Regions from separate parts of the Luteimonas sp. gir genome, predicted to be linked through region 2. Evidence: predicted binding sites of a transcription regulator. Region 2 holds the regulator's gene; the other holds the start of a gene.
The links. Region 2 encodes FliA, which starts transcription of late flagellar genes. Its sites were predicted from a motif close to TAAAGTTTNNCNNNCNNNGGCCGATAA; they were not measured.
Positions count from the first base shown of each region.

Region 1: WAF18_RS15155 (methyl-accepting chemotaxis protein) is a predicted target of FliA. The motif match lies at 1,889-1,915, and genes of this name have one in related genera.

Region 1 is NZ_JBBAXQ010000013.1:102,792-107,773, forward strand. Features, by position in the region: gene WAF18_RS15155 (methyl-accepting chemotaxis protein) at 1-1,860, opposite strand, end outside; gene WAF18_RS15160 (methyl-accepting chemotaxis protein) at 1,991-4,249, opposite strand; gene WAF18_RS15165 (chemotaxis protein CheA) at 4,492-4,982, opposite strand, start outside.
Region 2 is NZ_JBBAXQ010000008.1:157,957-162,938, forward strand. Features, by position in the region: gene flhA (flagellar biosynthesis protein FlhA) at 1-178, shown strand, start outside; gene flhF (flagellar biosynthesis protein FlhF) at 349-1,890, shown strand; gene WAF18_RS11915 (MinD/ParA family protein) at 1,877-2,728, shown strand; gene WAF18_RS11920 (RNA polymerase sigma factor FliA) at 2,725-3,480, shown strand; gene WAF18_RS11925 (chemotaxis response regulator CheY) at 3,503-3,895, shown strand; gene WAF18_RS11930 (protein phosphatase CheZ) at 3,892-4,509, shown strand; partial or broken gene WAF18_RS11935 (Hpt domain-containing protein) at 4,513-4,982, shown strand, end outside.

The DNA of each region.
Region 1 (4,982 bases), on a different contig from region 2:
TCCTGCGAGCGCTGCGCCGCTGGCAACCTTGCTGGTGGAGTCCTCGATCAGGCCCTTGATCTCCTTGGCAGCGTTGGCGCTGCGCTGGGCAAGCGTGCGGACCTCGGAGGCGACGACCGCAAAGCCACGACCCTGTTCGCCGGCCCGTGCGGCCTCGACCGCGGCATTGAGCGCCAGGATGTTGGTCTGGAACGCGATGCCGTCGATGACCGAGATGATGTCGGCGATCTTGCGTGACGAGGCCTCGATGTCGGCCATCGTGCACACGACCTGACCGACGACCTCGCCGCCCTGGGAGGCGACGGTGGCCGCGCCCTGGGCGAGCTGATTGGCCTGGCGGGCGTGGTCGGCGTTCTGGCGCACGGTGGAGGTCAGTTCCTCCATCGAGGCGGCGGTTTCTTCCAGATTGGCCGCCTGCTGCTCGGTGCGGCGCGAGAGGTCGTCGTTGCCCGAGGCGATCTCGGTGGAGGCGGTGCCGATCGCAGCCGACGCGTCCTGGATACGGGCGACGATGGCGGTGAGCTGGGCGACGGTGGCATTGGCGTCGTCGCGCATGCGGGCGAACACGCCGTGGAAGTCGCCGTCCATACGCGCGGTCAGGTCGCCGGCGGCGATCGATTGCAGCAGCCGCGAGAGCTCGCTCAGGCTGCGATCGCTGGCCGCCATCATCGCGTTGAGGCTCTGGATCATGCGCCCGAAATCGTCGCGGAACCGGCTCTCGTCGCCGCGGACCGAGAAGTCGCCGGCGGCGGCCGCGGCGGCCAGCCGGTTGATCTCGCCGTTGATCGCCATGAGGCTGGCCTTGGCGGCGTCCATCGCCTCGTGCAGCACCGCGCGGCTGGCAGGCAGGCGGCGCGCGTCGCGCGACAGGTCGCCGTTGGCGTACTCGTTGAGGATCTCGATTGCCTCGACGAATGCGTCCAAGTGCTCGAACATCATGGTGTTGATGCCCGACGCCAGTTCGCCGTAGACGCCCGGGAAGTCGACCGGCATCCGGTGACGCATGTCGTCGCCCGCATGCTGGCGGATCATCTCGCGCGTCTGTTCGGAGAACCGCTCGAGCATGTGCACCATCTCGTCGGTCGAGCGCAGCATCTGGCCGATCTCGTCGCGGCCCTGGTGGCCGGTGCGGATGCTCAGGTCGCCGTGGGCCACGCCGCGGATCGCGTTCACCGCCCGCCCCAGCGGCTCGAGCACCGAGCGGCCGATCAGCCAGCCGATCCCGGCGTTGAGCAGCACCAGCAGGCCGCCGACGACGGTCATGATCGCGGTGAATGTCAGCGCCTGGGACTGGGTATCGTCGAGATAGACGCCGGTGGTCACGACCCAGCCCCACGGCGCATACAACGCCGAGTAGGAGGTCTTGTGCACCGGTTCGTCCTCGCCCGGCTTGGCCCAGACGTAGTCGACGTTGCCGCCGCCGGCGCGCGCGACTTCGACAAAGCGGCTGTAGATGGCCGTGCCATCGGTATCGGTGATCCCGGACACGTCCTTGCCGATCAGGTCCGCGCGCATCGGGTGCATCAGCACGGTGGGGCGTTCGTCGGTGACGAAGAAGTAGTCGACGTCGTTGTCCGAGCGCATCGCCGCCAGCGTGCGCAGGGCGCGGTCCTTGGCCTGCTCAAGGGTCAGCTCGCCATGTTCGGCGCGGCTGGCGTACTCCTCTACGACACCCAGCGCCAGTTTGACCTGCGATGCGACACCGTCCTTGCGGGACTGGTTGAGGTCCACGAATTGGACCCGGGCCGCGACGACGGCCAGCAGGATGATGCCGGTCGCGACGAGCGCGGTCTGGAGCAGGAACTTGCGCTGCATCGAAAGATCGGACAGCGCACGGAGCACGGCGGCGACGGAATTCATGAGGGTGGCAGGAGTGGGCCTGCCACCGGTATCGGCCGCGCTGCGTCGAGATTGAGGCGTGTGTGCCGACAGGCGCGTGCCCGGCCGCCCCGACCCCAGTGCGACGGGGTGGGCCGGCCGGGCCTGGCGATCAGAACTCTGCCCAGTCGGTCTCCAGCACCGCCGCTGGCGCCTTGCGGGTGGGCACAGGGGCAGGGCGCTTGGCGGGCGCGGCAGGCGGCGCTGGGCGGGGGGCGGCCAGAGCGCTCGGCGCCGCCGCGGCGGCAGGTCGGCGGGTGGCTGCGCTGACGTGAGCGGACTCGATATGGAACACCGCGATCGCATCGGCCAGGCCCGCGGCCTGCTCCTCCATCGCCCGCGCGGCGGCCGAGGCTTCTTCGACGAGGGCCGCGTTCTGCTGGGTGGTCTCGTCCATCTGCACGATGGTCTGGTTGACCTGTTCGATACCCGCCGCTTGCTCCTGCGAGGCGGCAGAGATCTCGGCCATGATGTCGGTCACGCGCTGCACCGAGGCGACCATCTCGGCCATCGTGGTGCCGGCCTGTCCTGCGAGCGCGGCGCCGCTGGCGACCTTGCCGGTGGAGTCCTCGATCAGGCCCTTGATCTCCTTGGCGGCATTGGCACTGCGCTGGGCAAGCGTGCGGACCTCGGAGGCCACGACCGCAAAGCCGCGGCCCTGTTCGCCGGCCCGTGCGGCCTCGACCGCGGCGTTGAGCGCGAGGATATTGGTCTGGAACGCGATGCCGTCGATGACCGAGATGATGTCGGCGATCTTGCGCGACGAGGCTTCGATCTCAGCCATGGTGGAGACGACCTGGCCGACGACCTCGCCGCCCTGGGAGGCGACGGTGGCGGCGCCCTGGGCGAGCTGGTTGGCCTGGCGGGCATGGTCGGCGTTCTGGCGGACGGTGGAGGTGAGCTCCTCCATGGAGGCGGCGGTCTCCTCCAGGTTGGCGGCCTGCTGCTCGGTGCGGCGCGAGAGGTCGTCGTTGCCCGAGGCGATCTCGGTGGACGCGGTGCCGATCGCAGCCGACGCGCCCTGGATGCGGGCGACGATGCTGGTGAGTTGGGCGACGGTGGCATTGGCGTCGTCGCGCATGCGGGCGAACACGCCGTGGAAGTCGCCGTCCATGCGCGCGGTGAGGTCACCGGCCGCGATCGACTGCAGCAGCCGCGATAGCTGGTCGAGGTTGCCGTCGGCGGCATCCATCAGCCGGTTGAGGTCCTCGATCATGCCGCGGAAATCGTGCTGGAACCGGGCCGCATCGCCGCGGACGCTGAAGTCGCCGCGTGCGGCCGCGCCGGCCAGCGCCTTGACCTCGGCATTGATCGCGCCGAGGTTGGCCTTCACGGTGGCCATGGTTTCGGTCAGCACCGCCTTCTCGCCCGGGTACTGCTCCAGGTCCGGCGTCAGGTCGCCGATCGCATACTGGCGCATGACCTCGATCAGGTGCATCTTTACTGCGACGTGGGAGCCGACCAGCGCATTGGTCTCACGTACCATCATGCCGTAGTCGCCGGGAAAGGCACTTTCGTCCATGCGATAGCTGATCGCGCCGTCCTCATGCGCACGTGCCATGCCGCGCTGGGCATCGATCACGGCGCGCAGCTGACCCTGCATGCGCTGCATGGCGCCGAGCAATTGCCCGACCTCATCGTTGCGGTCGACGACGATCTGGGTATCCAGGCGACCGTCCGACACGTCGTTGGCGACCTTGACCGCACTGCCGACCGAGCGCGACAGCGTCCGCGAGATCGCGATCGCCATCGCCGCGGCCAGCAGCACGATGATCACGATGCCAGCGATCATCGCCAGCAGGCTGCTGCGGTAGACGGCGTTGGCCTGGGCGATGTCGCTGCTCAAGCGCTGGTCGTTGAACTGGGCCAGGGCGGCCATCGACTCGAACAGGTCGCGGCGCAGCGGACGCGACTTCGCGTCGGATACTGTCTGCGCGGTCTCGCCGTCGCCAACGGCCAGCGCCTGCTCGATCTCACGCCGCGCGGCGAAGTACGCCGCCAGGCGCGCCGTCATCGCGTCGTACAGGCCGCGCTCGTCGTCGACCAGCGGCAGCGCTTCGTACAGGGCGCGCTGCTCGGCAATGATCTTCTCGATCTCAGCCAGGCGCTGATCGTAATCGCGCACCGCATCGGGCTCGTCCAGGCGGCTGAGCTGCGCCAGCTCGTACATCCGGTACTCGCCCAGCTGCGAACGGATCTCGCCCAGGTGCTGCACCGCCGGCATGTCATCGAGGCTGACCTTCTGCAGTTCGGCATTGATGCTGCCCAGCCGGTTCAGAGCGAACCCGCCCAGCCCCGCGGCCAACAGCACGATCAGAGTGAAGGCGACCGCCAGCTTCCGGGCGATCGACAGGTTGTTCAACCATCTCATGGGAGGTCTCCGGATACGACAAAGGACGCGGGCAGGTGTTGGTCAACACCTGGAGCGCGTCCTTCGCCTGACGACTAGCGGCCGGAAACGGAACGACTTGAACGTTGAAACCGATATTTTTTCAAGTGCTGCCGGCGTGATTCACGTCGCGGAAATGAATGTGCAAATGAGGTGAAATCCGGTGATCGCAGGCGATGTGGCGCTGCGGCCGCGAATAGCGGCGCGATCGCACATCGTCGGTGTCACGCCGCCTGCGGCAGACGCAGTGACCGGGCCAGACCGCCGACGTCGACGATCAGCGCCACCCGGCCATCACCCAGGATCGTCGCGCCGGAGATGCCGTCGACGCGGCGATAGTTGTTCTCCAGGTTCTTGACCACGACCTGCTGTTGACCAATCAGTTCGTCGACCTCGAGCGCCAGCTTCTGGCCGTCGCCCTCGACCACGACGACAAGCGGATCGACGCCTTGCGGCTGGCCGTAGCGGTAGTGATCGTTGAGCGAGACCAGCGGCAGATACTCGCCGCGCACGCGCAACACGCGGCCCTCGCCGGCGAGGCTGCGGATGTCCTCGGCTTGGGGCTGCAGGGCTTCGATCACATAGGTCAACGGCAGGATCAGGGTCTCCTCGCCGACCGCCACGCTCATGCCGTCGAGGATGGCGAGGGTCAGCGGCAGGCGGATCACCACGCGGGTGCCGTGACCGGTGCGGCTTTCGAGCTGCACCTCGCCAC
Region 2 (4,982 bases):
GGCCGATTGCGCCGGCCAGCAGGAGGCCAGGAACGAACCGGCAGTGGTGCTGGTCCCCGGCCAGGTCCGCGCCGCGCTCGCGCGTCTGGTCCGGCACAGCGTCCCGACCCTGTCGGTGCTGGCCTACACCGAAGTCCCCGAAGACAAGCGGCTCAAGTTGCTGGGGACGATCAGTTGAAGCGCGGGACTTTGTTGTAGGGACTGGGGACTGGTGAACGCAGGGCCCCGCCACGGAGAACGCACGATGCACGCACGACACCCCAGCGCCCCCCAAGGCCGCCCCGACCGGCGCAGTGCCCTCGCCTGCGCCAGGCCGCATGCCCCATTCCTCATCTCCGGCCGCCGCCCATGAACATCCGCCGTTTCGTCGCCGCCGACATGCGCAGCGCCCTGCAGATGGTGCGGGCCGCGCACGGGCCCGATGCCGTGATCCTGTCCAATCGCCGCACCGACGAGGGCGTGGAGATTGTCGCGGCCAGCAACTACGACGAAAGCGTGGTCCAGCGCGCCCTCGACGAGGCCCAGCGGCGCGAGGCACCGGCCGCCTCGCCTGCCGAGCCGCCGCAGGCGCAGGCCGCCGACGCCCGCGACGACTCGCCCGCCGAACGCTGGCTGCGTGCCTTGGCACCGGCCGAGGCGGCTGCGCCGCCACAGGCGGTGGTCCATGCGGCAGTCGCCGACCCGCCGCCCGCAGCGATCACCGAGGCCCTGCACGCCGAGCTCGCGGACGCCGGCGCCGGATTTCCGTCGTTTGCCGAGCTGCTCGGGCGCCGTCGCTCCGCCGCGGCGACATGGGCCGCCGAAGACGACGGAATTCCGTCGCAGGCGCCGCCCGAACCGCCCGCGCCCGCGCCGGATGTGGCCGCGCCCATCGCGCATACCTCGATGCCGCCGGCCCCGGTCGCCACGCCGCCCGCCCTCGTCGCCGTGCCCGCACCGCCGGCGCCGAGCAGCGACGGCGAGCTGGCGCAGATGCGCGAGGAACTGGCGCAGATGCGGCAGATGATCGAGCGCGAGATGGCGCGCCTGACCGACGAGCGCCTGCGCGGGTCCCCGGCCCGCGGCCAGGTCATGGAACTGATGGAAGACTACGGCTTCGATGCCGGCATCACCCGCGACATCGCCTTGCAGGTGCCGGCCGACACCCCGGCCCACCGCGTCCGCGGCCTGATGCTGGCCTTGCTGTCCAAGCGCCTGCCGATCTGCCCGATCGACCCGCTGGAGGAGGCCGGGGTCATCGCGCTGGTCGGCCCGACCGGCGCCGGCAAGACCACGACCATCGCCAAGCTCGCCGCACGGTACGTCGCCCGCCACCAGGCCCGCGACGTGGCACTGGTGACCACCGACACCGTGCGCGTGGGCGGCCGCGAACAACTGCACAGCTACGGCCGGCAGCTCGGCATCGCGGTGCACGAGGCCGACAGCGAGACCGGGCTGGTCCAGTTGCTGCAGCGCCTGCGCGACTACCGGCTGGTGCTGGTCGACACCGCCGGGCTCAGTCAGCGCGACCGCGCCCTGGCCGGCCAACTGCACTGGCTGCGCGCCGCGCGTCAGATCCGCACCCTGCTCGTGCTGCCCGCCAACACCCATTTCGCCGACCTCGACGAAGTCGTCCGCCGCTTCGAGGGTGCCCGCCCGCAGGGCGCGGTGCTGACCAAGCTCGACGAGACCGGGCGGCTGGGCAGCGTGCTGTCGGTCGCCGTCGATCACGCCCTGCCGCTGACCTGGATCGCCGACGGCCAGCGCATTCCCGACGACCTGCATCGCGCCAATGCCGCCCATCTGGCATTGCGGCTTGAAGATCTCCGCCGCGATGCCGATAAGCCGATCGTCCCCACGCACGATCTCCACGACCCCGACGCCCAGAAGTCCCACCATGCCGTCGCCTGACCTGCCCGCCCCCGCCCCGTTCGCGCCCGTCCGCACCCTCGCCGTCACCGGCGGCAAGGGCGGCGTCGGCAAGACCAACGTGTCGGCCAACCTCGCCATCGCACTGGCCGGCATGGGTCAGCGCACGATGCTGCTCGACGCGGACCTGGGCCTGGCCAATCTGGATGTGCTGCTGGGCCTGTCGCCGCGCTTCACGCTGGCCGACCTCGTGGCCGGGCGCTGCACGCTCGACGAGGCGATCATCGAGGGCCCGGCGGGCGTGCTGATCGTGCCCGCCGCCTCCGGCCGCCGGCACATGGCCGAGCTGCGTCCGATCGAGCATGCCGGCCTGGTCAACGTCTTCAACGAGCTTGAGCGCGAGCTCGATGTGCTGGTGGTCGATACCGCCGCCGGCATCACCGACTCGGTGCTGACCTTCTGCCAGGCCGCGCAGGACGCAGTGGTCGTGGTCTGCGACGAGCCGGCCTCACTCACCGATGCGTATGCACTGATCAAGGTGCTTGCGCGCGAGCGCGGCCTGGACCGGATCCAGGTCGTCGCCAATATGGTACGCAGCCCGCAGGAGGGCCGCGCGCTGTACGACAAGCTGGTGCGCGTGTGTGAGCGCTTCATCGGCGACGTCTCGCTGAACTACCTGGGCGCAGTGCCGCAATGCGAGTGGCTGCGCGCCGCGGTCCAGCGCCAGCAGGCGGTGGTGCGCGCCTACCCGGGCAGCCCGTCGTCGCAAGCGCTGGTGGAGATCGCACGTCGCGTCGCGCGCTGGCAGGCGCCGACCGCGCCGCGTGGCCACGTCGAATTCTTCGTCGATCGCCTGCTGCGCCAGGGAGCGGCCGCATGAACGCCGCCGCCCGCCAGTACCAGGCGGTCCAGCGCGCCAGCGCGCCGGATCCGGTCGTGGTGCATGCCGAATTGGTGCGCCGCATCGCCCATCACATCGCTGCGCGGCTGCCGGCCAGCGTCGAGATCGACGACCTGATCCAGGCCGGCATGATCGGCCTGCTCGAGGCCTCGCGCAGCTACGACGCCGAACAGGGCGCCTCGTTCGAGACCTATGCCTCGATCCGCATCCGCGGCGCGATGATCGACGAGATCCGCCGCGGCGACTGGGTGCCGCGCTCGGTCCATCGCCGTGCACGCGAAGCCGCCGCCGCAATCCGCGAGATCGAGCAGGCCAGCGGCCGCGCCGCCAGCGCCCAGGAGGTCGCGGCCAAGTTGCAGATGCCGCTGGCCGACTATCAACGTCTGCTCGAAGACGCCGCCCGCGGCCAGGTGCTGAGCCTGGACTCGCACGTCGAGGACCACGGCGAGGTCGAGCCGGCCAACCGCGACGGCGGACCGACGCCGCAGGAACACCTGGTACGCAGCGAGTTCGGCCGGGAACTGGCCGCGGCGATCACCCTGCTGCCCGAGCGCGAACAGCTGGTGCTGTCGCTGTACTACGAACAGGAACTCAACCTCAAGGAGATCGGCGCGGTACTGGGCGTGAGCGAATCGCGCGTATGCCAGATCCACGGCCAGGCCGTGGTGCGCCTGCGCGGCCGCCTGTCCGCCTTCGAACTCGCAGATACCGGCATCGGCAACGCCGACTGATGCCCCACCCGTGGAGCCCGCTTTGAACAAGAACATCCGTATCCTCGTGGTCGACGACTTCTCGACGATGCGCCGCATCGTCAAGAATCTGTTGTCGGACCTGGGCTTCAACAACACCGTCGAAGCCGAGGACGGCAACAGCGCGATGGCCGTGCTGCGCCAGGATGCGGTCGACCTGGTCATCACCGACTGGAACATGCCCGGCATGACCGGCATCGAGTTGCTGCGCGCGATCCGCGCCGACCCCAAGTTCCGCGCGCTGCCGGTGATGATGGTCACCGCCGAGGCCAAGCGCGAGCAGATCATCGAGGCGGCGCAGAGCGGCGTGAACGGCTACATCATCAAGCCGTTCACCGCGCAGACGCTGTCGGAGAAGCTTGGCAAGATCTTCGAGCGCCTGGGAGGCGCGGCGTGACCGCCACCGTCGCGGTGACCACCGACCGCAGCCAGCTCGCAGGGCTGCTGCACGACGCGCTCGAAGCGCTCGAACGCGGCGACGAGGCCGGCTGGCGTCGGCAGGTCGACGCACTCGCCGCCGCCCGCGCACGCACCCTGGTCGACGGCCTGGGCCGGCTGGCGCGCGAACTGGCGCAGGCGCTCGACACGCTGCCGGCCGCACCCGCGCAAGGTGGGCTCGACGATGCCTGCGCCCGCCTCGACCACGTGGTGACGATGACCGAGCAGGCCACCCACCGCACGCTCGATCTGATCGAGGACAGCCGCGCGCACGTCGCCCAGTTGCGCGCCGGCACGCTGGACGCCGCGCAGACCGCGACCATCGACGCGCTGCGCGAGAACCTGCGCGAGATGGCGCTGGCGCAGAGCCACCAGGACCTGGGCGGGCAGATCATCCGCCGCGTCGCCGGCATCGTGCGCGGCGTGCACGAAGGCTTCGGCGCCCTCGGGCTGCCGCCCGCCGACGGCGAACAGGACCGTCTGCGGGCCGTCGGCCCGGCCGTTGCCGGGCTCGACACCGGCACCGTCGGCCAGGACGACGCCGACGACCTGCTCTCGCGCCTGGGACTCTGAGCGATGCAGTTCTCGCCCGACATCGCCGCCGATTTCGTGCTCGAGGCACGCGAGCTGCTCGTCGACCTGGGCGGGCAACTGGTCGAACTGGAGCAGTCGCCGGACGACCGCGAACAGCTCAACGCGGTCTTCCGCGCCTTCCACACCCTCAAGGGCGGCGCCGGCTTCCTCGGCGCAACCGCGCTGGTCGAGCTGTGCCATGCCGCGGAGGAAACGCTGGGCGCCGCACGCTCGGGCGCCGCGACCTTGTTGCCGCGGCATTTCGACGCCGCGCAGCAGTCGCTCGACTGGCTGCAGGCGATGGTCGACGCGGTCGAAACCGGCAGCGACGTGCCGCATGCGCCGCCCGAGCTGATTGCCGGATTCGCGCTCGACACCGCCGCCCCCGTTGCACCGGGCCCGGCCGCCCGTGCGGCCCCGACCGTCGCCGCACCGTCTGCCGCGGGCGGCGAGATGATCGACGATGACGAGTT